2 regions of the Streptomyces sp. NPDC056128 genome follow, and region 1 is predicted to be linked to the other one. Evidence: riboswitches for the same ligand, from Rfam matches in the RefSeq annotation. Region 1 holds a riboswitch; the other holds the start of a gene.

The links. A riboswitch is a leader RNA that binds a small molecule or an ion and turns the genes downstream of it on or off. The one in region 1 is predicted to bind S-adenosylmethionine.
Region 2: it holds a riboswitch for S-adenosylmethionine, as region 1 does, so the genes downstream of both, ACFC1X_RS23560 (aminotransferase class V-fold PLP-dependent enzyme) here and thrC (threonine synthase) in region 1, are expected to answer to the same signal.

What each region holds. Positions count from the first base shown of each region.
Region 1 covers NZ_JBHJVQ010000026.1:69,259-84,038, forward strand. Annotated here, with positions in the region: gene ACFC1X_RS31850 (cold-shock protein) at 260-463, opposite strand; gene ACFC1X_RS31855 (MoaD/ThiS family protein) at 902-1,177, opposite strand; gene thrC (threonine synthase) at 1,266-2,567, opposite strand; SAM riboswitch class I at 2,585-2,732, opposite strand; gene ACFC1X_RS31865 (glucosyl-3-phosphoglycerate synthase) at 2,885-3,829, shown strand; gene ACFC1X_RS31870 (hypothetical protein) at 3,833-4,513, opposite strand; gene ACFC1X_RS31875 (trehalose-6-phosphate synthase) at 4,660-6,048, shown strand; gene otsB (trehalose-phosphatase) at 6,209-7,078, opposite strand; gene ACFC1X_RS31885 (DUF3263 domain-containing protein) at 7,125-7,358, opposite strand; gene ACFC1X_RS31890 (extracellular solute-binding protein) at 7,397-8,614, opposite strand; gene ACFC1X_RS31895 (ROK family protein) at 8,800-9,732, shown strand; gene nagA (N-acetylglucosamine-6-phosphate deacetylase) at 9,732-10,877, shown strand; gene ACFC1X_RS31905 (1-phosphofructokinase family hexose kinase) at 10,983-11,915, shown strand; gene ACFC1X_RS31910 (CBM35 domain-containing protein) at 11,932-12,909, opposite strand; gene cdgB (diguanylate cyclase CdgB) at 13,027-14,691, opposite strand.
Region 2 covers NZ_JBHJVQ010000012.1:202,954-217,733, forward strand. Annotated here, with positions in the region: gene ACFC1X_RS23505 (NlpC/P60 family protein) at 1-1,013, opposite strand, end outside; gene ACFC1X_RS23510 (C40 family peptidase) at 1,226-2,266, opposite strand; gene ACFC1X_RS23515 (NYN domain-containing protein) at 2,498-3,841, opposite strand; gene ACFC1X_RS23520 (hypothetical protein) at 3,905-4,144, opposite strand; gene ACFC1X_RS23525 (rhomboid family intramembrane serine protease) at 4,302-5,135, shown strand; gene ACFC1X_RS23530 (Lrp/AsnC family transcriptional regulator) at 5,247-5,528, shown strand; gene ACFC1X_RS23535 (small secreted hydrophilic protein) at 5,706-6,002, shown strand; gene ACFC1X_RS23540 (ATP-binding protein) at 5,941-7,413, shown strand; gene ACFC1X_RS23545 (response regulator transcription factor) at 7,433-8,098, shown strand; gene ACFC1X_RS23550 (SLC13 family permease) at 8,156-9,571, shown strand; gene ACFC1X_RS23555 (glycerate kinase) at 9,655-10,887, shown strand; gene ACFC1X_RS23560 (aminotransferase class V-fold PLP-dependent enzyme) at 10,821-12,194, opposite strand; SAM riboswitch class IV at 12,356-12,472, opposite strand; gene trpD (anthranilate phosphoribosyltransferase) at 12,551-13,615, opposite strand; gene ACFC1X_RS23570 (cytochrome bc complex cytochrome b subunit) at 13,746-14,780, opposite strand, start outside.

The sequences.
Region 1 (14,780 bases):
ACCTCGTGGTTCCTTCCCCACCCGGCCTGCGGGCCTCACCGACCCGGTCCTTCGTTGTCACTCTCACCTTCAGAGTGCTAACGCCAATGATTAGCACTCGACCCCATCGAGTGCAAGCGCCTCCGGGGGATCCGGCCGCCCGCTCAGCCACCCGCGAACACCGGGCGCGCCCCGGGTCCGGGCAGCCCGAAGGGCCCGCACCTCCGGGGAGGTGCGGGCCCTTCGGAGAAGAACCGTTTACTTGCGGTGGCCGAACGTCTCAGGCGCTGAGGCGAACCATGTCGGCCTGCGGGCCCTTCTGACCCTGCGAGATCTCGAACTCGACCCGCTGGCCTTCTTCGAGGGTGCGGTAGCCGTCCATCTGAATCGCGCTGTAGTGGACGAAAACATCCGCACCACCGTCGACCGCGATGAAGCCGTACCCCTTCTCCGCGTTGAACCACTTGACGGTGCCCTGAGCCATGCCTAACTCCCCTATTACTGGCCCTTGCACAGATCCGCACTTCGCGGACCCGGGTCAGACCTCACCCCCCACGACTGGGGGCGTGCGCCGGAACGCGTCGACCGCGGCTGAATGTATCTGTCCAACTGCCGTCTGCAACAGGTCAATCGGACGAGAAATCTGGACGTACCCGGTCCGGAATATGACGAGCTTTCCCCTGAATGTGGGTCAAGTCGGGGCACACAAAAGTCACAAAAGCCGCGAAACACACCCACACTTTGGCTGTTTCTTGTCGGGCGGGCGGCAGGAATTCAAGGTTCCCGATGCCTTGATCGGGAGCGTGTTCCCCAACTCTACCGCGCTCAATCCAATGGAATTGCCCCCTCCGCTTCTCTTACGGAGGGGGCAATTCGATGAACTCTGCGTCACCACGATTACCAGCGGTAACCAACGGCGTGATCAGCCGCCGGCGACCGCCGGGATGATGGAGACGCCCGCGCCGTCCGGGGTGGCGGTCTCCAGGCCCTGCTCGAAGCGCACGTCGTCGTCGTTGACGTAGACGTTGACGAAGCGGCGCAGCTTGCCCTGGTCGTCCAGGACGCGGGCGGCGATACCGGTGTGGTTCTTCTCCAGGTCGGAGATGACCTCACCGAGATTCGCACCCTCGGCACTGACCTCGGCCTGGCCACCGGTGTAGGTGCGCAGGATGGTAGGGATGCGGACGTTGACGCTCACTTGAACCTCCGGTCAAGTTGACTTACCTAGGGGCGCGGGGAACTGCGCGACCAGCCCCCACCAGCCCGCAGACGACGTACAAGCTGTCTTACTCGAGGCCGGCCTCACGGAACGAGTCGAGGTTGGGACGAATGGTCGCAGTCAGCCCCGTGTCCGCCACCGCGTCCAACGTCTTCAGACCGTCACCGGTATTGAGGACGACCGTGGTGAGCGACGGGTCCAGCAAGCCACTCTCGACCAGCTTCTTGGTGACCCCCACCGTCACACCACCGGCGGTCTCCGCGAAGATGCCCTCGGTCCGGGCGAGCAGCTTGATCGCGTCCACGACCTGCGCGTCGGTCACGTCCTCCACCGCACCGCCGGTACGCCGCGCGATGTCCAGGACATAGGGCCCGTCGGCGGGGTTGCCGATGGCCAGCGACTTGGCGATGGTGTCCGGCTTCTGCGGGCGTACGACGTCGTGGCCGGCCTTGTACGCCGTGGACACCGGCGAGCAGCCCTCGGCCTGGGCGCCGAAGATCTTGTACGGCTTGTCCTCGACCAGCCCGAGCTTGATCAGCTCCTGCAGCCCCTTGTCGATCTTCGTGAGCTGGGAGCCGGAGGCGATCGGGACGACGATCTGGTCGGGCAGCCGCCAGCCGAGCTGCTCGCAGATCTCGTACGCGAGGGTCTTGGAGCCCTCGGCGTAGTACGGCCGCAGGTTGACGTTGACGAAGCCCCAGCCCTCGCCGGCCGGGTCGCCGATCAGCTCGGAGCAGAAGCGGTTCACGTCGTCGTAGTTGCCCTGGATGCCGACCAGCTCGCCGCCGTAGACGGCGGCCATGACGACCTTGCCCTGCTCCAGGTCGTGCGGGATGAACACGCAGGAGCGGAAGCCGGCCCGGGCGGCGGCGGCGCCGACGGCACCGGCGAGGTTGCCGGTGGAGGAGCAGGAGAGGGTGGTGAAGCCGAAGGCGCGGGCGGCCTCCAGGGCCTGGGCGACGACGCGGTCCTTGAAGGAGTGCGTCGGGTTGCCGGAGTCGTCCTTGACGTAGAGACCGCCGGTGACGCCCAGCTCGCGGGCCAGGTTGTCGGCCTTGACCAGCTTGGTCCAGCCCGGGTTGATGTTCGGCTTGTCGGCCACGTCGGCGGGGACGGGCAGCAGGGGGGCGTAGCGCCAGATGTTGGCGGGGCCCGCTTCGATCCGCTTGCGGAGTTCCTCGGTGTCGTAGGCCGAGAAGTCGTAGGCGATCTCCAGCGGGCCGAAACACTCCTGGCAGGCGAAGAGCGGGCCGAGCGGGACCCGGTGGCCGCACTCCCGGCAGCTCAGGGCGGCGGCGGGGCCGAGGTCGACGGTGGTGTCGGTGGCGCCCGGGGTGTTCGTGGAGGTTTCGGCAGTCTGCACAGCCATGGAGGCGAGGCCCTTTCTCCTCATCTTCCTCACGACGCATCTCGCCGTGAGACGGATTTGGCACCTTCCCTAGTCGGGAGCCTCGCCACGTCTGTGTGACAAGAACCGACTGGAGGGTTGCCGGGGCTTCAACGGGCCGTATCCCTCTGCCCCTCTGGATGAGCGGTATGAAGTTGTTTTTCGCTGGTACGCGCGGCGACCCCGGCATGCGGTGGTCCTGCGCGTTGTTCAAGACTGTAACCGAAGGCCAGGACGGTTGAGATAGTCGTCCGTACCGCGAGATGGATCACAACTGATCACGAAGGAGCCCTGGGACCGTGCTGGAAGAAGTCGAGCGCTGGCTGAGCGCGCGTTCCTGGTCCGCCGGGGACCGGCCGATCCGGCAGCTGCTGGCCGCCAAACAGGCCACCGGGCAGACGGTCAGCGTGGTGCTCCCGGCCCTCGACGAGGAGGCGACGGTCGGCGAGATCGTCACGGTGATCCGCCGCGAGCTGATGGTCCGGGCTCCGCTCGTCGACGAGATCGTGGTGGTGGACTCCGGGTCGAGCGACCGTACGTCGGCGGTGGCCGCGGCGGCGGGCGCGCGGGTCGTGCACCGCGACGCGATCCTGCCGCGTGTCCCGGCGGTGCCGGGCAAGGGCGAGGTGCTGTGGCGTTCGCTGCTGGTCACCGGCGGCGACATCGTCTGCTTCGTCGACGCCGACCTGCGCGAGTTCTCCGCCGACTTCGTCTCCGGGATCGTCGGCCCGCTGCTCACCGAACCGGACGTCCAGCTCGTCAAGGCGATGTACGACCGCCCCCTCGGCACCACTCCGGGCCAGGGCGGCCGGGTCACCGAGCTGGTGGCCCGCCCGCTGCTCAACCTGCACTGGCCGCTGCTGGCCGGCTTCGTACAGCCGCTCGGCGGCGAGTACGCGGCCCGCCGCTCCCTGCTGGAACGGCTCCCCTTCCCCGTCGGCTACGGCGTCGAGCTGGGCATGCTGGTCGACGCCCTGCACCTGGTCGGCCTGGACGCCCTCGCCCAGGTCGACGTCGGCGTCCGCCGCCACCACCACCAGGACGGCCAGGCCCTGGGCCGCATGTCCGCCGCCATCTACCGCACCGCCCAGCTCCGCCTCGCCCGCGGCCACCTGGTCCGCCCGACCCTCACCCAGTTCGAACGCGGCCCCACGGGCTTCGAGCCCCGCACCCACGCCGTGGACACGGAGGAACGGCCACCGATGACGGAGATCGCGGAGTACGCGGCGCGGCGGGTGGCGTAGGCGTCAGCCGGAGACGCCGTCCGACCAGCGCCAGACGCCGCCCGAGTCCTGCTCGCAGGTCAGGTACTCGCCGCCGCGGCCGTGGGTGCTCAGGCCGCGGTGCTTCTTGGCGCAGAACTGGCCGTCGGCGTAGCAGTTGCCCGCGGGGCTCATCAGTTCGCACACGCCGGTACCGCCGCCGGTACCGCCCGTGCCGCTGTCCCGCGTCTTCGACGGCTTCGGGGTCGGCTTGGGGGTGTGCAGCAGACGCCCGGCGCAGTCGCGGCCGTCGCGGGGGACGGTGAAGGTCACGGCGCCGGAGCCACCGCTCTGCCCGCAGGCCTTCTCACCGCTGCCCCAGGAGGAGGCCCGCTGCCCGGTGCCCTGGAGGCGCACGGTGTAGTCGACGTCCGCCTTCTCGGCGGCGAGGACGGCCGCCCCGATGCCGCGGCCGGTGAGGTCCGGCAACGTGACGGCGGTGGGCGTCGGGGTCGGCGTGGGCGTCGGGGTCTCGGTGCTGAGGGCGGCCTCGGGGGTGGGGCTGCTGCTCGGAGTGGCAGTGGCGGTGGCCGACGCGGGCCGGCTGTCCTCCTTCGCACCGATGTCCCCGTCGCCGCAGCCGGCCAGGGCCAGTGCGGAGGCCGTGATCAGTGCCGCCGTGCCGGCGAGTCTGCGCGTGCGCGGGTGTCGCGTACGTATGGGCATGATGCGCCCACCCCCCAGAAAGTTGAAATGTGCACTGCACATCCTCTTCCTGTTCACACTTTCTGCACAAGACGCGTGACTGAATCACCATTGAGGTGACGCGCGACCACGTTTGAGTATTTCGGGGCCGGGCTAGGTTGAGGCGTATGGCTTCAAGCTTCGGTGCTGCTCAGGTGCTGGTCGCCTCCAATCGGGGGCCGGTCTCGTACGAGGTGGGTGAGGACGGGGCGCTGCGCGCGAAACGGGGTGGTGGCGGGCTGGTCTCGGGGCTGTCGGCCATCGGGCCGGACGCGGGGGCGCTGTGGGTGTGCTCCGCGCTGGGCGAGGGTGACCGCGAGGCGGTGCGGCGCGGGGTCGGCGAGGACGGCGTGCGGATGCTGGACGTGCCGGCGGACGTGCACGCGGACGCGTACAACGGGGTCGCCAACTCCGTGCTGTGGTTCGTGCACCACATGCTCTACCAGACGCCCCTGGAGCCGGTCTTCGACGCGGAGTTCCGGCGGCAGTGGGCCTCCTACGAGGCGTACAACCGGAGCTTCGCGGAGGCGCTGGCCGAGGAGGCCGCCGAGGGCGCGGTCGCGATCGTGCAGGACTACCACCTGACGCTGGTGCCGGGGATGCTGCGCGAGCTGCGGCCGGACCTCAGGATCGGTCACTTCTCGCACACGCCGTGGGCGCCGGTCGACTACTTCCGGCTGCTGCCGGACGACATCGCCGAGCAGGTGCTGCGCGGCATGCTCGGCGCCGACCGGCTCGGGTTCCTCACCCGGCGCTGGGCCGACGCGTTCACCGCGTGCTGCGACGCCCTGGTGGGCGGGCTCGGCGGTACGGAGACCGGCGTGCACGGGCTCGGCGCGGACGCGGACTTCCTGCGCGCGCGGTCGCATGAGGCCGACGTGGACGAGCGGATGGCGGCGCTGCGGGAGGAGATCGGGGAGGGCCGCCGCACGATCGTGCGGGTGGACCGCACCGAGCTGTCCAAGAACATCGTGCGGGGGCTGCTGGCCTACCGCGAGCTGCTGGTGGCGCGGCCGGAGTGGCGGGAGCGGGTGGTGCACGTCGCGTTCGCCTACCCGTCGCGGCAGGATCTCGCCGTGTACCGGGACTACACGGGCGAGGTGCGGCGGGTCGCCGACTCCGTCAACGAGGAGTTCGGTACGGCGGACTGGACGCCGGTCGTGCTGCACGTGAAGGACGACTTCGCGCGGTCGCTGGCGGCGTACCGGCTGGCCGACGTGGCCCTCGTCAACCCCGTGCGGGACGGGATGAACCTGGTCGCGAAGGAGGTGCCGGTCGTCTCCGACGAGGGGTGCGTGCTGGTGCTGTCGCGGGAGGCGGGGGCGTACGAGGAGCTGGGCGAGGACGCGGTGGTGGTGAACCCGTACGACGTGTCCGGGACGGCGGAGGCGCTGCACACCGCGCTGTCCGTGGCCCCGGCGGAGCGTGCCGAGCGCTCGAAGCGGCTGGCCGCGGCGGGGACGGCGCTGCCTCCGGCGCGGTGGTTTCTTGAGCAGTTGGATGCGCTGAGGGCTTGATGGCGGGTGCCCGGCGTTGGGGCTGGGTGGGTGTCCGTGGCCCGGCGTAGCGGGGTGCCGCCTGCGCCCACCCGTGCCGCCCCAGGCGGCACGCATGCCCGCAGGCTGCGGCGGGGGCGCCCTAGGCAGCACGACTGCCTGCAGGCGGCGGCGGGGGCGGCTAGGCGAGGCGCGTGGCCAGGGCGCGCAGTAGTCGCACCACCCCCGTCGGGCCGTCGACCACCACGTCGGCGCCCTTTCTGAGGTCCGGGACCTCGTCGCTGCCGCTGCAGACGAGGAGGCCCGGGGTGCCCTCGGCGCGCAGGACGTCGACCGCCGCGAAGGCGGGGAGGTCGCCGAGGTCGTCGCCGGCGTAGAGGACGGACGCGGCGTCCGTGTCGCGGACGTACGCCCGTAGCGCCGCGCCCTTGTCCATGCCGGGTGGGCGCAGTTCGAGGACCATGCGGCCCGGTTCGACGATCAGGCCGTGCCGGGAGGCCAGGTCGGTGAGGGGGACGCGCAGGACGTCGAAGGCGGCCTGCGGGTCGGGGGCGCGGCGGGTGTGGACGGCGACCGCGTGGCCCTTCTCCTCGGTCCAGGTGCCCTGCCCGGCCCCGGACCGCTCCAGCAGGCCCGGCAGCTCCGCGCGGACGGCGGCGACGCCGGGATGCGGTTCGGGCGTGGTGAGGGTGCCGGTGGCGGCGTCCCAGCGCTCGGCGCCGTAGTGGCCGAGGACGACGAGGTGGTCGAGGCCCGGGACGTCCGCGAAGCCGCCGTGCCGGACGGCGACCTCGGCCGGGCGGCCGGTGATCACCGCGACGGCGGCGACCTTCGGGGCGAGGGCCGCGAGCGCCGGTACGGCCTCCGGGTGGGCCCGCGCCCGGTCGGGGTCGGCGACGATCGGGGCCAGCGTGCCGTCGAAGTCCAGCGCGATCACCGCACGGCCGGGGTCGGCGAGGAGCGCGTCGAGCCCCGCGCGTCCGGCCGCCGTCGAGGGGGTCGGCAGGTGGTCCGGGGAGTCGGCACGGGTGGAGTCCTGGTGGCTGCCCATACCGCGAACCTATCCCGCCGACGCGGACGGCAACCTCATCGCCGCCTCACCGCTCCGTGCGGCGCGACTCCCGTATCCGGCGGAGGCGATTGACCGTGACCGGGTCGGTGGCCAGGGCGCGGGGGTCGTCCAGGAGGGCGTTGAGGAGCTGGTAGTAGCGGACGGGGGCCAGGCCCAGCTCCTCGCGGATCGCGCGTTCCTTCGCGCCGGGGCCGGGGAAGCCGCGGCGCTCCAGCGCGAGGATGCCGCGCTCCCGCTCGGCCAGCTCTCCCAGGTCCATGTACGGCACCGTAGCGCCCGCCACCGACAGCGCGGCCGCTACTCCGCGCTGCCCACCCGCATCGCGGTCGCCTGTATCTGGGCGAGCACCTCCTGGGGGCTGCCGCCGGGGGCGACCGCCTGGCCGATGCGCTTCTTGACGTCCGCGCTGACCGAGGCCCAGGAGGTCTTGCCGACCGGGTACAGCTGGGAGAGCAGCAGTTCGTCCAGGAAGGGCTTGAGGTTCTTGTCCTCCGCCGCGGTGCTCATGACCTGGGACGCGGAGGTGGTCACCGGCAGCAGGTCGTACTGGCGGGAGAAGTCGAGGACGTTCTCGTCGCTGTAGACGAAGTCGAGGAAGTCGCCGATCTCCTCCTGGTGGCCGTTCTTCTTGAAGGCCGTCATCCAGTCGGAGACACCCAGCGTGTTCTGGCTCTCGCCGTCGACGCCGGGGGTCGTCACCATGCCGTACTTCACGCCCTTGTCGGAGGCCATCTTCATCAGCGAGGGGTGGCCGTTGAGCATGCCGACGTCGCCGTTGGCGAAGGCGGCGAAGGCGTCGGCGCGGTTGAACTTGCCGGGGGCGATCGGGCCGGTGAGGCCCTTGCCGACCAGCTCGTCCCGGAGCCAGGTGAAGGTGGTGACGTTCTGCGGCGAGTCGACGGAGTACGTGCCGACGTCGTCGGTGTAGCCGCCCCCGCCGCTGAGCATCCACTGCATGGTCTCCGCCTGCGCCTCCTCGGCGCCCAGCGGCAGGGCGTACGGGTACTCCACGCCCTTCTCGTCGAGCGCCTCGGCCGCCTCCGCGAGGTCGTCCCAGGACTTGGGCGGGGTGAGGCCGGCCTCGGCGAAGAGGGTCTTGTTGTAGAAGAGCACGCGGGTGGAGGCCGCGAAGGGCAGCCCGTACTGGACCCCGTTGACCTGGCCGGCGCCCGCGAGCTGGGAGACGAAGTCGGCCTGGACCGGGATCGAGAGCACGTCGTCGGCCGCGTAGAGCAGGTCCTTGTCCGCGTAGTCGGAGTACGCGCCGATCTGCGCCATGTCGGGCGCCTCACCGGCCTCGACCATCTCCCGGACCTTCCGGTCGACGTCGTTCCAGGAGTAGACGTCCACCTCGACGTGCACGTCGGGGTTCTTGGCCTCGTAGGACTTGACCAGCTCGTCCCAGTAGTTCTGGGAGCTGTTGTCCTTGCTGTCGCCGTAGTCGGCGGCGACCAGCTTCAGGGTCACCTCGCCGGAGTCGCCGGTGAGGCCGCAGCCGCCGAGGACCGCCGTCATGCCCAGTGCGGACACCACCGCGATCGTTCCTGTCCTACGCCGCTGCACCTGAATCCCCAACCCTGTGCCTGTTCGTTTAACGGATTAAGGTCTACACCACGGCAGTGGACTAGACCTCTCCCGGGTCAACGGGCCACACTGTCCCCGTGAGACATGTCATCGCCCTCGATGTGGGCGGCACCGGGATGAAGGCCGCCCTCGTCGGGTCCGGGGGCGAGCTGCTGCACCGGGCCCGCCGGGCCACCGGCCGCGAGCGCGGGCCCGAGGCGGTGGTCGCGGGCATCCTCGACTTCGCCGCCGAACTGCGCGCCCACGGTGCCGACCGGTTCGGCGAGCCCGCCCGCGCGGCCGGCGTGGCCGTCCCCGGCATCATCGACGAGGAGCACGGCACCGCCGTGTACGCGGCCAACCTCGGCTGGCGCGACGTACCCCTGCGGGCCCTGCTCGGCGACCGGCTCGGCGCCGTCCCCGTCGCCCTCGGCCACGACGTGCGCGCCGGCGGGCTCGCCGAGGGGCGGATCGGGGCCGGACAGGGCGCCGACCGGTTCCTGTTCGTGCCGCTGGGCACCGGCATCGCGGGCGCCATCGGCATCGACGGCCGGGTGGAGTCGGGCGCCCACGGCTTCGCGGGCGAGATCGGCCACGTCGTCGTGCGGCCCGGCGGCATCCCGTGCCCGTGCGGGCAGCGCGGCTGTCTGGAGCGGTTCGCGTCCGCGTCGGCGGTCAGCCAGGCGTGGGCCGAAGCCTCGGGCGACCCGGCCGCGGACGCCGCCGACTGCGCCAAGGCCGTCGAGTCGGGCGACGCCCGCGCGCTCGCGGTCTGGCAGGACGCCGTGGACGCGCTGGCCGACGGACTGGTCACCGCGCTCACTCTGCTGGACCCGCGCGTCCTGATCATCGGTGGCGGCCTCGCCGAGGCGGGGGAAACCTTGTTCACACCGCTGCGGGACGCCGTGCGGCGGCGCGTCACCTTCCAGAAGCTGCCGGAGATCGTCCCCGCGGCGCTGGGGGACACCGCCGGCTGCCTGGGTGCCGGGCTGCTCGCCTGGGACCTGCTCGGCACCGAACCGACCGGCACCACCCCCACGACCGCGACTCCCCCGGAGGTAACCACCTGATGGCCCCAAGCAAGGTTCTCGCCGGTGCCCGGGTGGTACTGCCCACCGGGACCGTGGACGACGGCCGCGTGATCGTCGACGGCACCCGGATCGCGGACACGGCACCCCCCGGCGCGGAAGTCCTCGACCTGTCGGGCCACTGGGTGGTGCCCGGCTTCGTCGACATCCACAACCACGGCGGCGGCGGCGCCTCCTTCGCCGGCGGCACCCCCGAGGAGATCCTCAAGGGCGTCGACACCCACCGCCGGCACGGCACCACCACGACGGTCGCCTCCGCCGTCACCGGCGACCTGGACTTCCTCGCCCGGCACGCGGGGATGCTCGCCGAACTGGCCCAGCAGGGCGACATCGCCGGCATCCACTTCGAGGGGCCCTTCATCTCCCCGTGCCGCAAGGGCGCGCACGACGAGCAACTGCTGCGCGACCCCGATCCGGCCGAGGTCCGCAAGCTGGTCGACGCCGCGCACGGGCACGCGAAGATGGTCACGCTGGCGACCGAGCTGCCGGGCGGCCTGGACTCCGTACGGCTGCTCGCGGAGCACGGCGTGATCGCGGCGGTCGGGCACACGGACGCGACGTACGAGCAGACGCTCCAGGCCATCGACGCGGGCGCCACGGTCGCCACGCACCTCTTCAACGCGATGCCGCCGCTCGGCCACCGCTCCCCCGGCCCGATCGCCGCGCTCCTCGAGGACGAGCGGATCACCGTCGAGCTGATCAACGACGGCACGCATCTGCACCCGGCCTCGCTCCAGCTGGCCTTCCACCACGCGGGCGCGGACCGGGTCGCGCTCATCACGGACGCGATGGACGCGGCCGGCTTCGGCGACGGCCGCTATCTGCTCGGCCCGATGGAGGTCGAGGTCGCGGACGGGGTGGCCCGGCTGGTGGAGGGCGGCTCGATCGCGGGCTCCACGCTGACCCTGGACCGCGCCTTCAAGCGGGCGGTGACGGTCGACGGGCTGCCCGTCGGGGACGTCGTCACGGCGATCTCCGCCAACCCGGCCCGGCTGCTCGGCCTCGGCGACCGGATCGGCTCACTGGAGCCCGGCAAGGACGCCGACCTGGTGGTGCTGGACGACGCCTTCGACGTGCGGGGCGTGATGCGCCACGGCGCCTGGGTGGTCGAGCCCCAACTGGGCTGATCCGACGGGGGGACTGGGCCGACCGCCGTCCGTTTGGCATGATCGTGTCTTCGGAAAACATCTCCGGGACAGACGGCCGGAGGCGATCGGGGGAGGTCGGTACCGGTGATCCTCACCGTCACGCTCAACACCGCTCTCGACATCACCTACCGGGTCCGGTCCCTGCGGCCGCACGCGTCCCACCGGGTCACCGACGTGACGGAGCGGGCCGGCGGCAAGGGGCTGAACGTGGCCCGGGTGCTGGCGGCCCTCGGGCACGAGGTGACGGTCACCGGTTTCGCGGGCGGCACCACCGGCGGCGTCGTACGCGAGGGACTGGCCGGCGTGCGCGGGGTGGCCGACGCGCTGGTGCCGGTCGCCGGGGCCACCCGGCGCACCATCGCCGTCGTCGACGAACGCACCGGCGACACCACCCAGCTCAACGAACCGGGCCCGGCCGTCGCACCCGCCGAGTGGAACGCCTTCCAGGACACGTACGAGGAGCTGCTCGCCGGTGCCTCCGCGGTGGCGCTGTGCGGCAGCCTGCCGCCGGGCGTCCCGGTGGGCGCCTACGCCGGTCTGGTGCGGTCCGCGCGCGCCGCGGGCGTGCCGGTGCTGCTCGACACCAGCGGGGAGCCGTTGCGGCGGGGCGTCGCCGCCCGCCCGGACCTGATCAAGCCGAACGCCGACGAGCTGGCCGAGCTGACCGGCTCGCACGAGCCGCTGCGGGCCACCCAGGCGGCCCGGCGCCGCGGCGCCCGCTCGGTGATCGCCTCGCTGGGCGCGGAGGGGCTGCTCGCGGTGACCCCGGAGGGCCGCTGGCGTGCCGCGCCCCCCGCCCACGTGCACGGCAACCCGACCGGCGCGGGCGACTCGGCGGTCGCGGGCCTGCTCTCCGGCCTGGTCGAGCACCTGCCCTGGCCGGACCGGCTGGCCCGCGCGGTCGCCCTGTCCGCGGCGACGGTCCTCGCACCGGTGGCCGGCGAGTTCGACCGGGCGGCGTACGAGGAGCTGATCGGGCGGGGGGTCGCGGTGACGGCGGAGGCCGGGGCGGCCTGAGCCCCCAAGGGGGCGGTTACTCGGTCGAGAGCGAGAACTGGTCGAGGACCGCGTCGCACTTGTTGCCCGCGTTGCAGGCGAGCTCGATGGTGTTGGTGCCCTCGGTGAGGTTCACGTTGGCCCAGGTGGTCTGCCAGCCCTTTTCCCAGTCGCCCTGGGGTGTGCCGCCGAAGTTCTTCATGTTCAGCGGACGGGACTCGGCCTTGCCGTTGATCACCAGGGTGGCGTTGGCGTCGACGCCCGGGATGCCGTAGCGCACGTTCAGCCGGTAGCTGCCGGCCTTCTCGATGCCGTTGACGGTCCAGGTGACCTTGGCGCCGACCTGGTTGAAGCCCGTGACGTAGACGCCGCCGTCCGCCTCGGCGCCCTTGACGTCCGAGGCCGTGGTCATACCGGGCGACAGCCGCAGGGTCTTGGCATCGGCCGCGGGCAGGTCGACCTCCTCCTCCGCCCCGTCGCTCGCGGACGCGCTCGGTTCGGTGGTCTGGGACTGGCCGGTGGTGGGGTCGCCGCCCGCCTCGTTGCCGCCCTTGTCGTCGTCCGAGCCGCTGCTCGTCATGGCGACGGCGATGCCGATCACCACGGCGGCGACCACGGCGACCGCGCCGATCAGCAGGCCCTTGGTGTTGGGGCCGCGGCGTCCGCCGCCCCCGCCGTGCCCGGACTGCTGCGCGCCGGTGTGAGAACCGCCACCGCCGCCGGGGAACATCTCCGGCGCGGCGTAGTGCGCGTTCGGCTGCCCGTAGGCGCCCTGCGGCTGACCGTAGGCGCCCTGCTGCGGCGGGGCGGCCTGGCCGTGGGCGGCGGTCTGGGCGCCCTGGTGCTGCGGTGCCCCGTACTGCCGTGTACCGACGGGGCGCACCCGGTTGACGGAGTTGGGGTAGCCGTAGCCACCCGACGGCGGCTGGGCCCCGTTGGCCTGCCCGTCGGCGTAGAGATAGCCGAAGGGGTCGTCGTCCTCGGGCGTGCTCGCGCCGTTGTTGCCGGGCGTCATCCCTTGGTCTCCTAACCAGATGCGGTGCGTTGCGGTACAGGTGTGAGATGGCGAGCCTACCCGCTCGGGCTGACCCAAACGGGTGACTCAGACCGCATCAGCGCGCTGACCTGCTGATCATCCGGCCCGGCGGTGCTGTTTGGGACGAGATCGTTTCTCGACGTACATCCGTTCGTCAGCTGACTTCAACACCTCGTCCGCCGTCATGCCGCAGTGTGCCCATCCGATGCCGAAACTGGCGCCCACGCGGACGGCCCGGCCCTCGGCCCGGATCGGCTGGATGATCTCGTTGCGCAGGCGTACGGCGAGGTCCTGGGCGTCGGCGCGGCCGAGTCCGTTGGCGAGGATCACGAACTCGTCGCCGCCGAGCCGGGCCACCGTGTCGCCGTCGCGGACGCCGCCGCCGAGCCGGCGGGCGACCTCGATGAGCACGGCGTCGCCCGCGTTGTGCCCGAACCGGTCGTTGATCGACTTGAAGCCGTCCAGGTCGCAGAAGAGGACCGCGAGGCCCTTGGTGCCGTCGTCCCGGCCGTCCTCGGGGGCGACCGCGTGCACATGGTGGTCGTAGGCCCCGTAGGGCTCGGCGGGCGCGCTGAAGTCGAAGGTGTGGCCGCCGGAGTCGAAGACGGCGGGATGCCCGTAGGCGGCGTCCATGGCGTCCGCGACGGCCGCGTGCGAGGACTGCGGGCGCTGGCAGAGCCGGGCGGCGAGGCGGGAGCGCAGTTCGGCGGAGTTGGGCAGCCCGGTGAGGGAGTCGTGGGAGGCGCGGTGGGCGAGCTGGAGCTCGCGGCGCTTGCGTTCCTCTATGTCCTCGACGTGGGTGAGCAGGAAACGGGGCCCGTCGGCGGCGTCGGCGACGACGCTGTTGCGCAGCGAGACCCAGACGTAGGTGCCGTCGCGGCGGCCCAGGCGCAGCTCGGCCCGGCCGCCCTCGGCGGAGGTGCGCAGCAGGGTGCCGATGTCCTCGGGGTGGACGAGGTCGGAGAAGGCGTAGCGGCGCATCGCGGAGGCGGGGCGGCCCAGGAGGCGGCAGAGCGCGTCGTTGGTGCGCAGGATCCGGCCGTGCTGGTCGCCGCCCATCTCGGCGATGGCCATGCCCGAGGGGGCGTACTCGAAGGCCTGGCGGAAGCTCTCCTCGCTGGCCCTGAGCGCCTGCTGGTCGCGCTCCAGGCGGACCAGGGCGCGCTGCATGTTGGAGCGGAGCCGGGCGTTGCTGATGGCGATGGCGGCCTGGAAGGCGTACATCTGCAGGGCCTCGCGGCCCCAGGCGCCGGGGCGGCGGCCGTTGCGCGGCCGGTCCACGGACAGGACGCCGATCAGCTCGCCGCTGCTGCCGCCGCCCTGCGGGCCCGGCGCGTACATCGGGGCGAAGAGGCGGTCCGAGGGGTGCCACTCGTCCTCGAAGCGGGGCGCGGGTCCGTCGGTGTACCACTGCGGGACGTCGTCGTCGTCGAGGATCCAGCCCTCGGTGTGGGGTATGAAGATCAGGTCGCCCCACTGCTCGCCCATGTTCAGCCGCCGGTCCCAGGACTCGCGGGAGCCCGAGCGGCCGGTGATGAGGGCCTCGGCGGCCGGGTTGCCGGCGAAGGCGGCGACGACGAGGTCGCCGTCGGGACGGACCAGGTTGACGCAGGCCAGCTCGTACCCCAGGGCCTGGACGACGCCGTCGGCGACGGCCTGCAGGGTGTCGGCCAGGCTGCGGGCCTTGTTCATGTCGGCCATGGCCTGGTGCAGTTGCCGCAGGGACGCAAGACGGACGTAGGGCTCCGACTCGGTCTCCATGCTCGCCCTCCCCCCGAGACCTCGCAGCGAATCAAGGGATCTCTCCGGCGCCCTTACTGATGGTGCCCTTGCAGGTTCCCCGCCACTGA
Region 2 (14,780 bases), on a different contig from region 1:
ACCGGCATCATGCCGACCGGGTCGTAGCGCACCGGCGCGCCGGGGTAGGGCGCGTGGATCACCTGGCCGTTTCCGGCGTACATGCCGATGTGGCTGGCGTCGTCGCGGTAGGCGACGAGGTCGCCGGGCCGGGCCTCGGACAGGGAGACCCGCTGCCCGGTGCCGGACTGCGCCTGCGAGGTGCGCGGCAGGCCGACCCCGGCCTGGGCGTACGCCCACTGGGTCAGGCCGGAGCAGTCGAAGCCGGAGGGGCCGTTGGCGCCCCACACGTACGGCTTGCCGAGGGCGGCGCGGGCGGCGGCGAACGCGGCGCCCGCGCGGCCGGAGGCGGGGCCCCCGGCGCCGGTGAGGGCGGTCAGGTCCTCGCGGCCGGAGCGCGACCCGCGCTCGTAGCCCGCGCGTTCGTCGTCCGGCAGGGAGTTGAGCAGCGCGCGCGCCTTGGCGAGCTTGCGTTCCACGGTCTTCTTGTGGGCGGCGACGGCCTTGCGGCCCTTCTCCAGCTCGGCGAGTTTCTCGGCGGCCTCGGCGCGGTCCTGGGCGAGGTCGCGCATGGCCTGCTGGAGTTCCCGCAGCTCGCCCGCCTGGCGGCTGGAGATCCGGTCGAGGACGGACGCCCGGTCCAGGTATTCGTCCGGGGTCGCGGAGAGCAGCAGGGCCAGCGACGGGTCGATGCCGCCGGAGCGGTACTGGGCCCCGGCCAGCGAACCGAGCGCGTCGCGCATGGAGTTGATCCGCTCCTGCTGCCGGGCGATCGAGTCCTGCGCGGTGCCGACCTCCTTCCGCAGGGTGTCGGTGCGCGCGTCGGCCTTGTTGTAGGCCTCGGTCGCCTGCTCCGCCTCGGTGTGCAGGCGGTCCACCTCCGCCCGCCGGTCGTCCTGCGGGGCGGCCGGGGCCGCGGGCGCGGCGGTGGCCGGTACGGCGCCCAGGACTGCGGCGGCGACGGAGAGCAGGCCGACGGCGGCGACGGAGCCGCGGTCGAACCCGGACGGTGCAAGGCGGCGATGGGACCCCACGGGAAGCCGCACTCCTTCCGCTGGCGGACGGGGAAACGCGGCAGACAGTAACCCCGTGACGGGGTACCGGCCAACGACCTCCGGGCCCCGCGCACGGCGGCGCCCCGCCGCTGACGCAGGTCACCGGCGGGGCGGGGGTCCACAGGACGTACCGTGATTCGCCCGAACGGGCGGCATGGCGAGGCTGGTTCAGGGGTGGCGCGTGCTCCGGGTCAGACCCGCACGCCGAACATGAACGGGCCGCCGATGGTGCTCATCGACTCGTAGCGCACGACCGTGCCGGTGCGCGGCGCGTGCAGCACCTGGCCGTTGCCGGCGTAGAGGCCGACGTGGTGCAGGTCGTTGAAGAAGAAGACGAGGTCGCCGACCTGGAGCTGGCTCATGGAGGAGATCCGGGTACCCGCGCCGGTCTGCGCCTCGGAGGTGCGCGGGATACCGACGCCGGCCTGGGCGTAGGCCCAGGAGGTCAGGCCCGAGCAGTCGAAGGAGGACGGGCCGGTGGCGCCGTAGACGTACGGCGTGCCTATCTTGCTCTGGGCGGCGGCGAAGGCGGCGGCGGCGCGGCCGGAGGCGGGGGTGCCCTTGCCGGAGAGGACCTCGCGCTCGCTGCTGCGGGTGGCGCGCTGCTCCTCGGCGGCGAGCGCGGCCTTCTCCTTCGCGGTGAGCGTGTTGAGCAGCTTCTGCGCGGAGGAGAGCTTGCCCTGGACTTCCTTCTTCTTGTTGCCCAGTTCGGTGCGGGTGGCCGAGAGGTCCTTGAGCTTCTCGGACGCCTCGGAGCGCTGCTGGGCGAGGTCGCGCTGCTTGCCCTGGATCTTCTTGAGCGCCTCGACCTGCTGACCGCTGAGCTGGTCGAGCGTGGAGGCCTTGTCCAGGTAGTTGTCCGGGTCGGCGGAGAGGAAGAGCTGGAGGGAGGGGTCGATGCCGCCGGAGCGGTACTGGGCGCTGGCCATCGAACCGAGGCCGTCGCGCAGCTCGTTGAGCTCCTCCTGGCCGCGGGCGACGTTGTCCTGGATGGTGGAGATCTCCTTCTGGAGCTTCTCCTGCTTCTCCTTGGCGCCGTTGTACTTCTCGGTGGCCTTCTCGGCCTCCTCGTAGAGCTTGTCGACCTTGGCCTTGACCTCGTCCTTGCTCGGCTTCTCGCTCGGCGCGGCGTTGGCGGCCTGGGAGCTGAGAGCGACAGCGGCGGCGGCAGCGGTGGTGAGCACGGTCACGCGCGTGCGGCTCGGCTGCTTGGGACGACGGTGGGACGCCACGGAGACGAGCTCCTTCTTGAGAGGGATCACCCGTTCGAGGGTTCGAGGGCTGACCCTAGTGACCCACTCGTGATCAGTTCAAATCCTCCGCCGAAAAATCCTGGTTACGCACCGCGTTCTTCGTCACAACTCACCTGCAGTGACGCCTGCCTGACACTACGTTGCGTGACAGTTCCGTCAATTCAGGCATAGGGCGCCTACGTTGCGGTTGGTACGGAAGTGAATGAGCGGCTAGGAAAGCCGCTTGAGGAGCACCACGGACGCCACCGGGCGTGCGCCGGCGCGCGCCACGCCGTCGGCCACCTCGCGGTCGGTCGAGACGACGATGACGGGCCGTCCCGGCGGCTCGGCGCGCACGAGTTGGCGGATCAGCTCGTCGGCGGTGACGCCGGGCTTGGAGAACAGCACCCGCACCCCGCGCGGCGGCGCGAGCAGCACCGGCGCCGCCAGTTCGGCCCCGTCGAAGACACAGGTCATCTCCGCGCCGGTCTGGGCGGCGAGCTGGGAGAGCTGGCCGAGCAGCCTGAGCCGCTGCTTCTCCAGCGGCATCTGCGGATAGCCGGTCTTGGTGACGTTGTAGCCGTCGACGACCAGGTGGGCCTGGGGCAGGGCGAGCAACTGGTCGAGGATGGCGGGGTCGTTCTCGGACAGGGCGCGCGCGGCGATGTCCTTCGGCGTCATCCGGCCGGGTTCGACCGCGTCCACGGTCTCGGCGGGCCGCACGGACACCGGAGGCAGCGCCAGCTCCCTGCGCAGCCCCTGGGTGGCGTCCAGCAGGGTGTCCAGGAGCAGCCGGACGCGCATGTCCTCGACGCTGCGCCCCTCGCGGGCGGCCTTGCGGGTGGCCTCCAGGGCCGCCTCCGCCTCCCCGAGGCGGGTCTTGAGCCGCCGGGACTCGCTCTCGGCGGCGGACACCTGGGTCTGGCCCTCGGTGCGGACGGTGTCCATCTCGGCCTGGACCTTGCGCAGCGCGGCCTCGCCGCGCTTGACGTCGCTGAGGGCCGAGCGCAGCTTGCGGTGGAGCGCCTCGGTCTCCTTCTTCGCCGACTCCAGCTCGGCGCGCAGCCGCTCGGTCTCCGTCCGGGTGTGCTCCCGGGCCCGGGCCAGTTCCTCGTGCAGCCGCTCCAGCTCGGCGCGGCTCTCCTCGTCGGCGCGCTCGGCGTCCGCGCGCTGCGCCTCCTCGCCGGCGGCGGTCACCAGCTTCACCCAGCCGTGCGGGCGCAGCACGTAGGCCGCGGCGGCCACGTCGAGCGGGTCGGCGGCGGGCGGCGGGGAGCCGGCGTCCAGGGCGCCGGCCAGTTCCGGCTGGGCGTCGCGGAACTTCTCGCCGATGCGCTGGCGGAACAGCGGGTCGCTCTCCACGGCGGCGGCCATGGCGTTGCCGGCGAACTTGGCCCTGCGGTTGGGGGCGAACCTGGCGTACTGCCTCAGCTGCGCGGGCAGCTCGGCGAGGGTGAGTCCGCCGAAGCCGTCGGACACGATCTGCACGACTCTGCGGCGCACGCCGTCGGGCAGCGGACGGTCGAGCACCTCAGCGGCGCCGTCGCCCGGCCCCCCGTCGTGTGTCTCCACCATCCGTCATCCCCATGTCTCAGGGCGGTCCCGGCCGGGGACCGCCTCGTGCGGGAACCGCTCCGCTCAGGAGGCGGCACCCGGCCTGTCCACGAGTTCCACCTGGTCCACGGCGTTGCACCAGCGGCACCGCACCGACTCGACGGTCTCGCTGAGCACCTCGCGCTCCTCGACCTTCGGCTCGCCGGCCAGGTCGAGGTGGACGTACTCGACGACCTTCGAGGCCCGGGTCACGTCGAAACGGGTCAGGTTGCCGCACAGGGTGCAGCGCCACCGTGTCGTGTCCGTCGGCAGGGGAACCGTCATCGTGGCTGTTCGCTCTCTTCCAGTGTCGGTGACGCGCCGGGCCGCCCCGGTGCGTGTGGCTCGTAACCCTACGGCCTGGCGGGTACCCGACGCCCGCGTGTCCACGGCGGCGAGGCGGTATGGGTCGTTGCGGTCGGTTACGTCATGCTCTGTGTCCATGATCGGTAACTGGAGCAGGGCGGCCCTCGGGAGGGCTCGAACGCTCGGCACGGCCCGTACGCCACGGGGCCGCGCGGCGCCGGTGACGTACACGCTGATCACGCTCTGCTGTGTGCTGTTCCTGGTCAGCCCGGCGGCGGGCCTCAATCCGGTGTACGGCACCGGCGAGGAGCTGCTGGCCGCGCAGCGCGCGTACTTCCGGCGCTGGGGCGTGATCCCCGCAGAACTGTTCGAGGGCTCCCCCGGTTCCGCGCTCACCCCCGCCACGGCGCTGTTCGTCCACGGCAGCTGGGTGCATCTGCTGGGCAACATGCTCTTCCTGTACGTCTTCGGCGCGATGACCGAGGAGCGCATGGGCCGGTTCCAGTTCGCCCTGTTCTACCTCGGCTGCGGCTACCTGGCGCTGCTCGGCTACGCGGGCGCGAACGCCCACTCCCAGCAGTCCCTGGTCGGCGCGTCCGGGGCGATCTCCGCGATCCTCGGCGCGTTCCTGTTCCTCTTCCCCCGCGCCCGGGTGACCAGCCTCCTGCCCTTCCTCTTCTTCCTGCCGCTGCGTTTCCCGGCCTGGCTGGTCCTCCCCTTCTGGGCGGCCCTCCAGTGGATGGCGGCGGGCCGGGCGGGCGACGGCCCGGGGGTGGCGTACCTCGCCCACCTGGTGGGCTTCGGCCTGGGCTTCACTTTCGCGTGGGTGCGGTTCGGGCGTACGACTAGGGCCTGTCCGGCGGACCAGGCCGCGGGAAAGCGACGGCACCTGTTCGGTGCCGGTGAGCGGGGTCTGGTGCGTGCAGCTGCAAGGCGGAGGAAGGAGTCGACGCGGAGCGTCGGCGAGTGACGACAACGCCGCAGATGTGCGTGCCAGACCCCGCGTCCGCGGCATGGTCCGCCGGACAGGCCCTAGAGTGAAGAGCGTTCCAGTGGCGGCCCCCGAGGGAGAGAACCAGCCGTGATCAGCGCGATCGTGCTCATCAAGACCAGCGTGGACCGGATTCCCGAGATCGCGGAGCAGATCGCCGCGCTGGAGAGCGTCAGCGAGGTCTTCTCCGTCACCGGCACCTACGACCTGATCGCCATGGTGCGGGTGAGCCGGCACGAGGACCTGGCCGACGTCATCCCGGGCCGGATCAGCAAGATCCCGGGCGTGGAGGGCACCGACACCCACGTCGCGTTCCGGACGTACTCGCAGCACGACCTGGAGGCGGCGTTCGCCATCGGCCTCGACAGCTAGACGCTCCGCCGGTGCGCGCCCCGAAGGGGCGCGGGGCGGTGTTGATCTGCGGCTCCGCCGCGTGGGCGCGAGCAACCACAACGCACCCGCAGGCGACCGAAGGCCGATGCCCCGGATGAGGAGTTCTTCATGCAGGCCTCATCGAAACCACCAGGTACCGCGCGCAGCATCGGACGTATGGTCTTCTCCCGCCGGATGGCGGCACTCGCCGCCGTCGTCCTGATTCCACTCGGTATCGCCGCGACCAGTTTCGCCCTCACCGACAGTCCCCAGGAGCCCAAAGTCCCGGCCAAGGTGGAGCTGGAGAGCGGCTCCCCCACCCCGGCGCCGGCCTCCTCCTCGCCCGAGCCCACGCCCAGCGACCAGGTGGTGACCCGGCCGCCGGTGACGGACGGCCCTTCGGATGACGACGATGACGACGACCGAGGCCGGGACGCCGACGACGGAGCCGGGGACGACGGAGCCGACGGCTGACCGTGAACGCCGACGGATCTCGGCCCGGGTCCGCATCCTGCTCTGGCTGCTGCTCGTGATGGCGGTCGCGCTCGCCTCGGTGGCGGCGACCACCCGCTCGATCCTGCTGCGCGACACCGACCAGCGGATCAACGGCCTGCTCGCGCAGGAGGCCGGCGAGTTCGCCAACTTCGAGGAGCAGGGGTTCGACCCGGAGACCGGCCGCCCCTTCACCGACCCGGGCCGGCTGCTGCGGGTCTTCCTGGAGCGGCAGTACGCCGACCTGGACGAGGAACTGGTCGGCCTGGTGGGCGAGGTGGGCAGCAGGCCCACCCAGATCATCCAGCAGCGCGAGATCCCGGTCGACCGCCCCCTGCACGAGGACGCCGACGCCCGGCGCCGCATCTACGCCTCGCCCGACTCCACCGGCACCCTGGAGCGGCCCGAGGGCGAGATCCGCTGGGCCAAGGTCACCGTGGCCCGCTACGGCGGCGAACCGGCGGCCGCCTTCGTGGTCGCCTTCCACCCGGGCCGCGAACAGGCCCGCGCGGACGAGGTGTTCCGCGTCCTGCTCGCCATCTCGGGCGTCGCCCTGCTGATGACGACGGGCATCGCCTGGGTGGTCGCCGGCCGCATCCTCAAACCGGTGCGGCTCGTGCGCACCACGGCCGCGCAGCTCACCGAGCAGGACCTGACCCGGCGCATCCCGGTGCACGGCCACGACGACGTCGCCGCCCTGGCCGAGACCTTCAACGCCATGCTGGACCGGCTGGAGCGCGCCTTCGCCACCCAGCGCCGGTTCGTCGACGACGCCGGCCACGAACTGCGCACCCCCATCACCATCGTGCGCGGCCACCTGGAACTGATGGGCGACGAGCCCGCCGAGCGCGAGGAGACCATCCGGCTCGTCACGGACGAACTGGACCGGATGAGCCGCATCGTCGAGGACCTGCTGCTGCTCGCCAAGGCCGAACGCCCCGACTTCGTCACCCCCGAACCGGTGCAGCTCGCCGAACTCACCGCCGACGTCTACGTCAAGGCCCGCACCCTCGGCGACCGGGACTGGGTGCTGGCCGAGGTCGCCGACCGGGAGGCCCGGCTCGACCCCCAGCGGATCACACAGGCCATGGTGCAGCTCGCGCAGAACGCGGTGCAGCACACCACCACCGGCCAGACCATCCGCATCGGCTCCCGCGCCGACGGCGCCCGCGTCGAGCTGTACGTCGCCGACTCCGGCCCCGGGGTCCAGGCGCAGGACGCCGAGGTGATCTTCGAGCGGTTCCGGCGCGGCACGGCCCGGCGCGGGGTGCGCGGCACGGGCGCCGGGCTCGGGCTGTCGATCGTCCGGGCGATCGCCGAGGGGCACGGCGGCCAGGTCGACCTGCGCGCCACCGAGGGCGGCGGCGCCACCTTCGTACTGACACTGGACTGACTCCGGAAGAGGCACGCCCATGAACCGCATCCTCATCGTCGAGGACGAGGAGCGCATCGCCTCCTTCGTCGAGAAGGGCCTGCGCGCCAACGGCTTCACCACCACCGCCGTCGGCGACGGCGAGGCCGCCTACGAGTACGCCCTCACCGGCGGCTTCGACCTGGTCGTACTGGACATCGGGCTGCCCGGCCGGGACGGCTTCACGGTCCTGCGCGAGCTGCGCGAGGCCCGGGTGACGACCCCGGTGATCGTGCTGACCGCCCGGGACTCGGTCCGGGACACGGTGGCCGGCCTGGAGGGCGGCGCCGACGACTGGATGACCAAACCGTTCCGCTTCGAGGAACTGCTCGCCCGGGTCAGGCTCCGGCTGCGTACGGCGGCCCGCGCGCCGGAGGTGACGGTACTGAAGTCGGGGGCGCTCAGCCTGGACCTGCGCACCCGCCGGGCCCGCGCCCAGGGGCGGACGGTGGACCTGACGGCCCGTGAGTTCGTGCTCCTGGAGCTGTTCCTGCGCCATCCGGGGCAGGTACTCTCCCGCGAGCAGATCCTGTCGCACGTGTGGGGCTACGACTTCGACCCGGGCTCCAACATCGTGGACGTCTACGTGCGGGCGCTGCGCAAGAAGCTCGGGGCGCAGCAGGTGGAGACCGTGCGCGGGATGGGGTACCGGCTGCCGGCCTGGTGAAGTTTCCTTCATGTGACGCTCATTGAGGGCTCACCGCACCCGTGAACCCTCGATGACGTGACGTTGAACCTCCGCCTCGCGGCGGCCCTGTGCGTGGCGCTGTCCCTGTGCGCGCTGCTGGCGGTCCCCGCCAACTTCCCCGCCCTGGGCGGCGACGCGCGGCTCACCCTGGCCGTGTTCGCGCTGGCGACCTGTGCCTGGATCGGCACGCCGATCGACGACACGTACATCGCGCTCGGCGCCGGGCTCGCGCTGACCGCGACCGGAGTGATCAGCAGCGACACCCTCTTCGGCACCCTCGGGGACGCCACGGTGTGGCTGCTGATCTGCGCCTTCGTGCTGGCGGCGGCGGTGGCGCGGACCGGGCTCGCCGGGCGGGCCGCGGCGTTCCTGGTCGGCGGGGCGCGCACCGTGCGGCAGTTGGTGCACCTGACGACGGCCGCGCTGGTCGTGACCGCGTTCGCGGTGCCGGCCACCTCGGGCCGGGCGGCGCTCGCGCTGCCGGTGTTCCTCGCGCTCGCCAAGGCCCTCGCGGACCGGAAGCGGCTGGTGGTCATGCTGGCGCTGCTGTTCCCGACAGTGATCCTGCTGTCGGCGGTCGCCACCCTGATCGGCGCGGGCGCGCATCTGATCACCGTGTCGGTGCTGTGGGAGGCGACCGGGGACCGGATCGGGTTCACACAATGGCTGCTGCTGGGGCTGCCGCTGGCGGTGGCCTCCTCCCATCTGGCCGCCGAGACCGTCCTGCTGACCACCACGCGCCGCGCGGACCGCGAGGGCCCGGTCCACATCACCGCCGAGGAGATACAGCGGCACAGCGAGAGCCCGGTCACCGGCCCGTGGACGCAGGCGGAGAAGCGCTGTGCCCTGCTGCTGGCCACGGTGGTGGCGCTGTGGTGCAGCGAGCCCCTGCACCACGTGTCGCCCGCGGTGGTGGCGCTGATCGGGGCGGTCGTCGCCTCCTCACCCGCGCTGGGCACCGTACGGCTCAAGGACGCGCTGAAGACGGTGCCCTGGTCGCTGCTGCTGTTCATGGCGGCGACCATGGCGATGGGCGTGGCGCTCGCGGACTCCGGGGCGGCGAAGTGGCTGGTGTCGGGGCTGCCCGCACACGTGGCGCCGGCCGTCTTCCTCGGGGTCGTGGTCGCGGTGAGCACGGCGGCCCACCTGGTCCTCCAGTCCCGCTCGGCCCGCTCGTCCGTACTGGTCCCGCTGGTGATCGCCGCGGCCGTCGGCGCGGGGGTCAATCCGGTCGCCGCGGCGCTCGCGTCGACCGCCGCGGCCGGTTTCTGTCACACGCTGCCGGCCTCCGCCAAGCCGGTCACGCTCTTCTCCGACATCCCCGGCACCCCCACCTACACCCCGCGCGACCTGCTGCGGCTGTCCGCCGTCCTGGCCCCGCTGACCGCCCTCCTCGTGCTGTTCTTCGCCGCCGCCGTCTGGCCGCTGCTCGGCGTGCCCGTCACCCGATGAAGGAGTCCGCCATGTCCGCCATGCCGTCCGTGTCCTCTGCGCCCCCTGCGCCCTCTGCGTCCTCTGCGTCCTCTGCGTCCTCTGTGTCCTCCAAGCTGAGCCGTGTTGTCGTCGCCCCTAGCGGCTTCAAGGAGTCCCTGTCCGCGCAGGCCGCCGCCGACGCCATCGCGGCCGGTGTCCGCCGGGTGCTGCCGGCCGCCGAGATCGACCGGATCCCGCTGGTCGACGGCGGTGAGGGCACGGCCGTGGCGCTGGCCGCCGCGACCGGCGGGCGGCTGGTCGCGCTGGCCGCCACCGGCCCGGTCGGCGAACCCGTCGGCACCCACTTCGCGCTGCTCGGCGGCCGGGACACGGCGGTGGTGGAGATGGCCGCAGTCGCGGGGCTGTCCCTGGTCCCCCGCGCCCTGCGCGACCCCGGCGCGACGACCACGTACGGCGTCGGCGAGCTGATCGGCGCCGCGCTCGACACCGGGGTGCGGCGGATCCTGGTCGGCTGCGGCGACTCCGGTACGTCGGACGGGGGCGCGGGGGCGCTCCAGGCGCTCGGGGCGCGGTTGCTGGACGCGGACGGGTTCGAACTGCCGCCCGGCGGAGGCGAGCTGGTCCGCCTCGCCCGCGTCGACCCGTCCGGCCTGGAGACCCGGCTGAAGGACACCGAGCTGCTCGTCGCCTGCAACCCGTACAACGTGCTGTGCGGCGAAGGGGGCGTGGCCCGGGTGTTCGGCCCGCAGAAGGGGGCGACGCCCGCACAGGTGGAGCAGTTGTCGGCCGGTCTGGAGAACTGGGCGCGCGTCCTCACCCGCGACCTCGGGGTCAGCGGCACGGACCTGCGGGGCGGCCCGGGCACCGGCGCCTCGGGCGGGCTCGGCGCCGGGCTGGCCGCGGTCGGCGCCCGGCTGCTGCCCCGCTTCGACGTGCTGCTCGACCACCTCGACCTGGAGGCCCGCCTCGCCCGTGCCGACCTGGTGCTCACCGCCGAGGGCGCCCTGGACCACCAGACGTCGCGCGGCAAGGTCCCGGCGGAGGTGGCCCGGCGCGCCAAGCTCTACGGCCGTCCGGTCCTCGCCCTGGCCGGCACGCTCGGCGAGGGCGCGCACGACGTGCCGGGGGTGGACGCCTGCCACGGGATCATGCCGGCGCCGATGGCCCTGGCGGACGCGCTGCTGCGGGCCGCGGAGCTGCTGACGGACGCCACGGAGCGGGCGTTGCGGATGGTGCTCCTGGGGTCGCGGCTGCCGGGCCGGCCGGCTCAGGCGGCGGAACTGCCCAGGGCGGCGGAGGTGTCGGGCACGCAGCGGCCGTCCTCGGTGCGGTAGCTCCACCGGGCGCCGTCGCTGACCAGCTCCTTGACGGCGTGCACGAACCGCTCGACGTGCTCGTCCGGGGTGCCGGCGCCGAAGCTCACGCGGATGGCGTTGAGGGACTTCTCCCCCGGCGCCGCCTCCGGGGCGCCGCACTCGCCCTGCGCGCCGGGCTCGCCGCCGAGCAGGGTGCGCACCAGCGGGTGGGCGCAGAACAGGCCGTCGCGCACCCCGATGCCGTACTCGGCGGAGAGCGCGGCGGCGAAGTGGGAGCTGTTCCAGCCGTCGACGACGAAGGAGAGCACGCCCACGCGGGGCGCGTCGTCGCCGAAGAGGGAGAGGACCCGCACCTCGGGCACCTCGGCGAGGCCCTCCCGCACCTTGGCGATCAGGTGCTCCTCGCGGGCGACCAGCGAGTCGAACCCGGCCTCGGTGAGGGCCTTGCAGGCGGAGGCGATCGAGTAGACGCCGATGACGTTGGGCGACCCGGCCTCGTGCCGGGCGGCGCTGTCGTGCCACCGCACGTCCACGCCCCCGTCGGCGCGCCGGGTGACACTGCGGCTGGCGCCGCCGCCGGCGAGGTAGGGCTCGGCCTCGCGCAGCCAGTCGGCACGGCCGGCCAGCACGCCGGAGCCGAACGGGGCGTACAGCTTGTGCCCGGAGAAGGCGACCCAGTCGACGTCGAGGTCGCGCACGCTCACCGGGTGGTGCGGGGCGAGCTGGGCGGCGTCCAGCACGATCCGGGCGCCGTGCGCGTGTGCGGCGGCGGCCAGTTCACGCACCGGCCACAGCTCACCGGTGACGTTGGAGGCGCCGGTGACGCAGACCAGGGCGGGCCCGTACGGCTCGCGGGCGGCGAGGGCGCGCTCCAGGGTCTCGACGGCCTCGTCGGGGGTGCGGGGGGCGTCGAGGTAGGTCACGTCCGCGTCGCGCCAGGGCAGCAGCGAGGCGTGGTGCTCGGTCTCGAAGACGAAGACCCGGCAGCCGGCGGGCAGCGCGCCGGCCAGCAGGTTGAGGGAGTCGGTGGTGGACCGGGTGAACACGACCTGGTCGTCCTCCCGGCAGCCGAGGAACTCGGCGACGGTGTCGCGGGCGTTCTCGAACAGGTCGGTCGACAGCTGCGACAGGTACCCGGCGCCGCGGTGCACGCTGCCGTAGTACGGGGCGTAGGCGGCCACGTCGTCCCAGACCCGCTGGAGCGCGGGGGCGCTGGCGGCGTAGTCGAGCGCGGCGTAGGTGACCTCCCCGCCGGTGACGAGCGGGACGGTGACGTCGCGGCCCAGGACGGGCAGCGGGGTGGCGACAGCGGTGGGTACGGACATGGCGGACTCCCGTGAGGACCAGCGCGCAGTAGGGCGCTGTGAAAGAGAAGAAGAGGGTGTGCGGAGGCGGGGCTCTGCGGCCCTATCGCATTCGCTGGTTCACGGGAGACTCCCTCGGACGACCAGGACCCCTGGCCCCACACTTCGGAAAGCGTGCGAGGGGTCCGCGCTTGCCGTGAACCTTGCTGTCCACGACCTGGTCTTCACCCGGGGCACCCCGCCACGGACGGAGGGTTGCCGGACAGTCGGCCGGGGCCTCATGACTGTCACTCATGACCTGCTGAAAAACCTATGGGAAGTGATCGGCGTCCCGCAACCCGAGTCCGGATCGCGGGACGCACGTCACACGGCGGGGCCTACGCGTTGCTGGCGGCCACCCAGCGGTCCAGGGCGCGCTTGGCGGCGCCCGAGTCGATCGCCTCGGCCGCCCGGTCCATGCCGGCCCGGATGCGCTCCGGCAGGGGTCCCTCGCCGCCCTCCAGGGCGACCAGGGCGGCCGCCGAGTTCAGCAGCACGGCGTCCCGCACGGGGCCCGTCTCGCCGTTCAGCAGACGCCGGGCGACGTCGGCGTTGTAGGAGGCGTCGGCGCCGCGCAGGGCCTCGACCGGCACCAGTTCGAGGCCGACGTCCCGCGGGTCGAAGGTCTCCTCGGTCACCCGGCCGTCGCGCACGACCCAGACCCGGGACGTGGCGGTCGTGGTCAACTCGTCGAGGCCGTCGTCGCCCCGGAAGACCAGGGACGAGTGGCCGCGCTCCGCGAAGACACCGGCGATGATCGGCGCCATCCGGGCGTGGGCGACGCCGATCGCCTGGGCCTTGACCTTCGCGGGGTTGGTCAGCGGGCCCAGGAAGTTGAACACCGTGCGGATGCCGAGCTGGCCGCGCGCCGAGGCCACGTGGCGCAGCGCCGGGTGGAACTTCACGGCGAAGCAGAAGGTGATGCCGGCCTCCTCGGCGACCTCCGCCACCCGCTGCGGCGTCAGCTCCAGATTGACGCCGAGCTTCTCCAGGACGTCGGAGGCCCCGGAGGCCGAGGAGGCGGCCCGGTTGCCGTGCTTGACGACCTTCGCGCCCGTGCCGGCCACGACGATCGCCGACATGGTGGAGATGTTGACCGTCTTGGCGCCGTCGCCGCCGGTGCCGACGATGTCGACCGTCTCGCCCGGCACCTCGATGACGTTGGCGTGCGCGTACATGGTGCGGACCAGGCCGGAGATCTCCTCGACGGTCTCGCCCTTGAACCTCAGGCCCACCGCCAGGCCGGCGATCTGCGCGTCGGTCGCCTCGCCGCGCATGATCACGTCCAGCGCCCACGCGGTGTCGTCCTGGGACAGGTCGTGGCCGTCCAGCAGCCGGTTCAGCAGGGCGGGCCAGGAGCGGCCGCCCGCGATGTCGCCTCCAGCGGGGGTCACAGCGCTCATGGTCGCTCCTGATGGTCGTAGGTCGTGGAGAAGGAGTGTGGTCCCACCCTATCCAGCCCCGGGCACGGCGAAGGGCCCCGTCCGCGGAACGGACGGGGCCCTTCGACCGTGGTGTGGCGACGCAGGAGGGTCAGTGGTGGCCGTGGCCGCTCGTGATCTCCTTGTACTCCTCGACGGTCGGCTTCGGAATCTGCGACTCCTCGCCGTAGTACGACTCGCTCAGCTTGGCGCGGAGCTTCTCGCCGCGGGACACCTTGCGCTCGACACCGTTCTCGTCGACCGTCGGGCCGATCTCGGCGGGCTTGTACTGGTCGTGCGCGGTGAGGGTGTGCAGCTGCTCCTGGCTGAGCGGCTCGTGCACCTCGATGAACTCACCGTGCGGCAGGCGCTTGATGATGCCCGACTCGCGGCCGTGCAGCACCTTCTCCTTGTCCCGGCGCTGGAGGCCGAGGCAGATCCGCTTGGTGGCGATGAACGCGAGGACCGGTCCGACGAAGAACGCGATGCGGACGAACCAGGTGATCGCGTTGATCGACAGGTGGAAGTGGGTGGCCCACAGGTCGTTGCCGCCACCGATCAGCAGAATCATGTACCAGGTGATCCAGGCGACACCGAAGGCCGTCCGGGTCGGGGCGTTGCGCGGGCGGTCCAGGATGTGGTGCTCGCGCTTGTCGCCGGTGACCCAGGACTCGATGAACGGGTAGACCGCGATCGCCACGAGGACCAGCGGGAAGATCATCAGCGGGATGAACACGCCCAGGGCGAGTGTGTGGCCCCAGAAGTTGACCTCCCAGCCGGGCATCACACGGATCAGGCCCTCGGAGAAGCCCATGTACCAGTCGGGCTGGGCGCCGGTGGAGACCTGGTCCGGCCGGTAGGGACCGATGGCCCAGATCGGGTTGATCGTGGCGATGGCCGAGACGGCGGCGATCACACCGAAGACCAGGAAGAAGAAGCCTCCGGCCTTCGCCATGTACACCGGCAGCAGCGGCATGCCGACGACGTTCTTGTTGGTCTTGCCCGGACCCGCGAACTGCGTGTGCTTGTGGTAGAAGACCAGGATCAGGTGGCCGACCACCAGGCCGAGCATGATGCCCGGCAGCAGCAGGATGTGGATCGAGTAGAAGCGGGCCACGAAGTCGTCGCCCGGGAACTCGCCGCCGAA